Linked DNA regions of Constrictibacter sp. MBR-5. The protein of the gene in region 1 interacts with the protein of each later gene in a pairwise test. Links are inferred from orthologs where the notes say so. Each region holds a gene or a part of one and is shown in the gene's direction. Other genes may lie near its edges.

Evidence for each region.
Region 2: the proteins of ABIE65_RS19790 (region 1) and dnaA interact in binary tests that used the Escherichia coli proteins (3 or more experiments, as listed by UniProt). The link is inferred for Constrictibacter sp. MBR-5 from one-to-one orthologs.

Annotation. Positions count from the first base shown.
Region 1 is NZ_JBEPTK010000011.1:51,101-54,263, forward strand. Bases 1-2,849 are described here. They hold ABIE65_RS19790 (replicative DNA helicase), read left to right. Parts: upstream 1-595; coding sequence 596-2,104; downstream 2,105-2,849. Other genes in these bases: ABIE65_RS19785 (class I SAM-dependent methyltransferase), read left to right, coding at 1-454; alr (alanine racemase), read left to right, coding at 2,171-2,849. Also shown: more of alr, read left to right, coding at 2,850-3,163. UniProt on the Escherichia coli protein: The main replicative DNA helicase, it participates in initiation and elongation during chromosome replication. Travels ahead of the DNA replisome, separating dsDNA into templates for DNA synthesis.
Region 2 is NZ_JBEPTK010000002.1:256,454-259,653, forward strand. The notes cover bases 21-2,906. They hold dnaA (chromosomal replication initiator protein DnaA), read left to right. Parts: upstream 21-680; coding sequence 681-2,132; downstream 2,133-2,906. Other genes in these bases: ABIE65_RS05195 (rhodanese-like domain-containing protein), read left to right, coding at 257-676; queC (7-cyano-7-deazaguanine synthase QueC), read left to right, coding at 2,156-2,902. Also shown: ABIE65_RS05210 (SDR family NAD(P)-dependent oxidoreductase), read left to right, coding at 2,963-3,200. UniProt on the Escherichia coli protein: Plays an essential in the initiation and regulation of chromosomal replication. Binds in an ATP-dependent fashion to the origin of replication (oriC) to initiate formation of the DNA replication initiation complex once per cell cycle.

The DNA of each region.
Region 1 (3,163 bases):
CCACCGGCAGTTCTTCGCCAAGGTGAAGGAGCTGCTGGCCGACGACGGCGTCGCCCTGCTCCACTCGATCGGCCGCATGGAGCCGCCGGGCAGCACGAACGCCTGGATCCGCAAGTACATCTTCCCCGGCGGCTACAGCCCCGCCTTGTCGGAAACCCTCGCCGCCGTCGAGCGCACCGGCCTGTGGGTGACCGACATGGAGATCCTGCGGCTGCACTACGCCAAGACCCTGGCCGAGTGGAAGCGCCGCTTCGACCAGAATCGCGAGGAGATCCTGCGCCTCTACGACGAGCGCTTCGTGCGCATGTGGGAATTCTACCTGCTCGCCTGCGAATCCTCGTTCCTCTACTGGCGCCAGATGGTCTTTCAGCTGCAGCTCTCGAAGAAGCTGAACGCCGTGCCGCTGACCCGCGACTACATGGTCGACCGGGAGCGCGAGCGGATGGCGGCGTAGAGGCGGGCACAGGTTTGTCCACAGGCTTCCCCCGCCGCCCGCAAGGCGCAGGGGCGGTTGTCCCGACCTGGGGATAACCCCGTCACAGGTCGGGGCCACCGCGCCCCACCGCAGACGCCGCGTTTGCTGTAAGGTCCGGCGATGAACAGCAGCCCCGCCACCGTCACCTCCCTCACCGAGCGGAGCGGCGGCGAGCCGTCCTACCGCTCGCCGCCCGCCAACATCGAGATCGAGATCGCGCTGCTGGGCGCGATCCTGGTCAACAACCGCGCCTACGAGAAGGTGTCGGAATTCCTGCTGCCGGAGCATTTCGCCGACGGCGTGCACGGCCGCATCTTCGAGGCCTGCGGCAAGCTGATCGAACGCGGCCAGCAGGCGACGCCGGCCACCCTGCGGCGCTATTTCGAGAACGACGCCGACCTGGCCGATGTCGGCGGCGCGCGGTACCTGGCCGAGATGGCGGCCAGCGCCTTCAACATCATCGACGCCGAGGACTACGGCCGCACGCTGTACGACCTGCACCTGCGCCGCAGCCTGATCGAACTGGGCGAGGACGTGGTCAACGAGGCCTACGGCGCCGACCTGGACATCAACGCCGTCCAGCAGATCGAGAAGGCGGAGCACCGCCTGTTCGAACTGGCCTCGACCGGCCAGATCGAGGGCGGCTTCCAAGCCTTCGATCGGACGCTGGTCAAGGCGCTGCAGATGGCCGAGTCGGCCTTCCGCCGCGAGGGCATGCTGACCGGCGTGACGACCGGCCTGGAGGGGCTCGACAAGCTGCTGGGCGGCCTGCAGCGCTCCGACCTGCTGATCCTCGCCGGCCGGCCGGGCATGGGCAAGACGGCGCTGGCCACCAACATCGCCTTCAACGCGGCCCGCGCCTCGTTCGAGGAACTGGCCGAGAACGGCACGCGGACGCGGGTCGACGGCCACGTCGTGGCGCTCTTCTCGCTGGAAATGTCGGCCGAGCAGCTCGTCCTGCGTATCCTCGCCGAGCATTCCGGCGTGTCCTCGGACCGGGTGCGGCGCGGCGCCATCACCAACGACGAGTTCCAGAAGGTCTTCGTCGCCTCGCAGGAAATCTCCAAGTCGCGCATCTTCATCGACGACACGCCGGCCCTGTCGGTGTCGGCGCTGCGCACCCGGTGCCGGCGGCTGCTGCGCACGCAAGGGCGGCTCGACATGATCGTCGTCGACTATATCCAGCTGATGCGCGGCTCGCCGAACGGCCGGCCGGAGAACCGGGTGCAGGAAATCTCCGAGATCACCCGCGGCCTGAAGGGCCTGGCCAAGGAACTGGACGTGCCCGTGCTGGCCCTCTCGCAGCTGAGCCGCGCCGTCGAGCAGCGCGAGGACAAGCGGCCGCAGCTCTCCGACCTGCGCGAATCGGGCTCGATCGAGCAGGATGCCGACGTCGTGATGTTCGTCTATCGCGAGGAGTATTATCTGGGCCGCAAGGAGCCTGCCGAGGGCACCGCCGAACACGCCGAGTGGCAGGCCGAGATGGACAAGGTGCACAACATGGCGGAGGTCATCGTCGCCAAGCAGCGTCACGGCCCGACCGACAAGGTGCGCCTGCTGTTCGAAGCCGAGCTCACCCGCTTCGGCAACCTCGCACCGACGGGCATGGGCGGCGATGTCCCCTTCTGACGCCCTCGGAGCGCGGGCGTCCCGCCCGCATGCCCCTTCCGTGCCGTGGTTGCGGGTACCGCGTCCGTGACCTGTCCCGGCGCCGTCCTCACCATCGACCTCGACGCCATCGGCGCCAACTGGCGGCTGCTGCGCGCCCGCATGGGGACCGCCGCCTGCGCTGCGGTGGTCAAGGCCGACGCCTATGGGCTGGGCATGATGCGCGTGGCGCCGGCGCTGGCGGCGGCCGGCTGCGACACTTTCTTCGTGGCGCAGCTGGAGGAGGCGATCGCGCTGCGGGTCCTGCTGCCGCAGGCGGCGATCGGCGTGCTCGCGGCACCGGTTCACCCCTGCGAGGCGGTCTATGCGCGCCACCGCCTGATGCCGGTGCTGAACAGCGGGCACGACATCGACGCCTGGGGCGCCTTCACGCGGGAGAACCGCGGCGGCGCCGGCGCGGACCTGCCCCGGGCGATCCTGCAGCTCGACACCGGTATGTGCCGACTGGGCCTGTCGCCGGCCGAGGTCGATGCCCTGGCGGCGCATCCCGCCGCCCTGAACGGCATCGCGCCGGCCTGGGTGATGAGCCACCTCGCCTGTGCCGACGAACCGGAGCATCCGCAGAACGCGGAGCAGCTGCGCCGCATGCGCGCCGCTTTGCCGCGCCTGCCGGCACCCTTCGCCGGCGCGCCGGTCACCTTCGCCAACTCGTCCGGCATATTCCTGGGCGCGGACTGGCATTTCGACCTGGGCCGGCCGGGCTACGCCCTCTATGGCGGCAACCCGACGCCCGGCCTGCCGAACCCGATGCGGCCCGTCGTGCGGCTCGATGGGCGCATCCTGCAGGTCCGCGACATTGACAGGCGCGAGAGCGTCGGTTACGGGGCGACCGCCACGGTCGAACCGGGCAGCCGGCTCGCCACGGTCGCCGTGGGCTACGCCGACGGCTGGCTGCGTTCGATCGGCGGGCGCGGTGTCGCCCACGTCTCCGGAACCCCGGCACCGCTGGTGGGACGCGTATCCATGGACCTGATCGTGATCGACGTGACGAAGGTGCCGGGCGGTGCGGCGCCGGGCGAC
Region 2 (3,200 bases), on another replicon or contig:
CATTAAAGTCGGGCGTCCGTTGGGGAGACGGAAATGACAAAGAATAAAGTCACGTTGAGACTTCGGGAGCACTAGCCGGGCACACGCTGTCGGCTGGGAATACTTCCTGGATTCAGCCGAATCCACGCTCGTCTCATCGGCATGGCGATCTTTAGTCCATTCGCTTTGGGATAGCCGCCGGCGGAACTTTCGTTTCGCCGCGACGCTCACCCTTTGTCTGCGCGCCGGAACCGGCGCTGCGCGGGAGGTGCAAAACATGGCTGACTACGCGGGAGACGTGTCACCCGAGAAGGCCTGGCAGGGGCTGGGCGCGGAGAGCGGCGCCGTTCTGGTCGACGTGCGAACGCGGCCGGAATGGCAGTTCGTCGGTCTGCCCGACCTGTCTCCGCTCGGCAAGCAGGTGGCCGCGGTCAGCTGGCAGGTCTATCCGACGATGGAGCGCAACCCGCAATTCGAGGAGGCGGTTCGTTCCGTGGCGCCGTCCCCGGACGTGCCGGTGTATTTTCTCTGCCGGTCCGGCGTGCGTTCGCGTGCCGCCGCGATCGCGATGACGGCCGCAGGCTACGGCCGATGCTACAATGTCGCCGGCGGGTTCGAAGGCGGCCTGGATGAAACGCGCCATCGTGGCGCGCGCGAGGGATGGAAGGCCAGCGGCCTCCCCTGGGTCCAGGAATAGACAGATGGAGCGATCGGAAGTTCGAAGCGCGCAGTGGGCGCGCGTGCGCGGGCGTTTGCGCGCCGAGTTCGGCGACGGCGTCTTCCGCAGCTGGATAAAGCCGATGACGTTCGTCGGCTGCGATGCCGGAACGGTCCGGATCGGCGTTCCCACCCGATTCCTCCGCGACCGGGTCAGCGCGCAGTACGGCGACAGGCTGAGATGCCTGTGGACCGAGGAAGACGACGGCGTCCAGGAGATCGACCTCGTCGTCATCAGCGCGATGGCGCAGCGTGCCGCCGAAGAGGAGGCGCGGAAGGCGACCCACGCGGCCGAGGCCAACGGCGAGGCCAGTGCCGCCGGCGAGCCGGCGGCGCCCGCCGGAACGAACGGCCATGCCGCGGCGCGGCCGTCGATCCGTGTCGTCCAGAACGAGGACGACTGGATCGACACGCTGAGCGCGCCGCTCGACCAGCGGCTGACCTTCGACAATTTCGTCTCGGGCAAGCCCAACGAGTTCGCCCATGCGGCGTGCCGCCGGGCCGCGGAGGCGGAGCGCCCGCCGTTCAATCCGCTGTTCCTCTACGGCGGCGTGGGGCTGGGCAAGACGCACCTGATGCACGCCATCGCGTGGCACATCCGCGAGCGCGACCCGCACAGGCGCGTCGTCTACCTGTCCGCCGAAAAATTCATGTACCAGTTCATCCGCGCCGTGCGCTTCCGCGACACGATGGCCTTCAAGGAGCAGTTCCGCTCCGTGCATGTGCTGATGGTGGACGACGTCCAGTTCATCTGCGGGCGGGAGAGCACGCAGGAAGAATTTTTTCACACGTTCAACGCGCTGATCGACCAGAACCGCCAGATCGTCATCTCGGCCGACAAGTCGCCGGCTGACCTGGAGGGGCTGGAGGAGCGCATGCGCTCGCGGCTCGGCTGGGGCCTCGTCGCCGACATCCATCCGACGACCTATGAGCTGCGGCATTCGATCCTGGAGGCGAAGGCCGACCAGATGGGCGCGAAGGTGCCGGTGCAGGTGCTCGAGTTCCTGGCGGCGAAGATCACCTCCAACGTGCGCGAGCTCGAGGGGGCGCTGCTCCGCCTGACCGCTCATGCCGACCTGGTCGGCCGGCCGATTTCGGTCGATACGGCGCAGGAGGTCCTGCGCGACGTGCTGCGGGCGAACGACCGCAAGGTGACGATCGAGGAAATCCAGAAGCGGGTCGCCGAGCACTACAATATCCGCCTCGCCGACATGCACTCGCCGCGCCGCGCCCGCGCCGTCGCCCGGCCGCGGCAGGTGGCGATGTATCTCTCCAAGCAGCTGACCTCGCGGTCGCTGCCGGAGATCGGGCGCAAGTTCGGCGGCCGCGACCACACCACCGTGATGCACGCGGTGCGCAAGATCGAGGAGCTGCGGGCCGGCGACAACGGCCTGTCCGAAGACATCGACCTGCTGCGCCGCATGCTGGAGAATTGATCGCTCAGGCCGGGGAGGTGGCGATGGCGGGTCCGGTTCCGAACGCGGAGAGGGCCCTCGTGCTCTTCTCGGGAGGACAGGATTCGACGGTCTGCCTCGCCTGGGCGCTGCAGCGGTTCGAGCGGGTCGAGACGATCGGCTTCGACTACGGCCAGCGGCACCGCGTCGAACTCGACTGCCGCGCCGCCGTTAGGGCGCGGCTGGTCAGGGCCTTTTCCGGTTGGGCCGGCCGGCTCGGCGACGACCATCTGCTCGACCTGGGGGTGCTCGGCCGGATCAGCGACACCGCGCTTACCGGCGATGCCGAGATCCGTTTCGCCGAGAGCGGCCTGCCGACGACCTTCGTGCCGGCGCGGAACCTGCTGTTCTTCACCTTCGCCGCCGCCGTCGCCTATCGCCGCGGCCTGCGCCACATGGTGGGCGGCATGTGCGAGACCGACTATTCCGGCTATCCCGACTGCCGCGACGACACGCTCAAGGCGCTGCAGGTCGCGATCAACCTGGGCACCGACAGCCGCTTCGTCCTGCACACGCCGCTGATGTGGATCGACAAGGCGGGCACGTGGGACATGGCCGAAGACATCGGCGGAAGCGCGCTCGTCGATCTCGTCGTGCAGGAGACGCATTCCTGCTATCGCGGCGACCGCAGCCAGCTTCACGCCTGGGGCTATGGCTGCGGCAGTTGCCCGGCCTGCGAATTGCGCGCAGCCGGCCATGCGCGTTGGGCGGCCGGACGGAATCTCGCCCCGGAGGGATCCCAGCCCGGCTGACCGTCCGTTTCCCTCCGTCGCGCTTCGGCGTAGCGTCGTGCAAAACGATGGAGGAACACGATGGCCCGGCAGATCGATGGACGTGTGGTGCTGATCTCCGGCGCCGGTGGCGGGTTGGGATCGGCTATGGCCCGCGGTCTGGCCGAAGTCGGGGCGCGTCTCGCCCTCCACGATCTGCGACATCCCGCCGTCGCGGCGTTGGCCGGGTCCATCGGCGCCGACCGTACACTGGCCCTTTCCGGCGACATCGGCGACGAGGCGGAATGCCGCCGGGCGGTCGCGGCGACCTGCGAGCGGT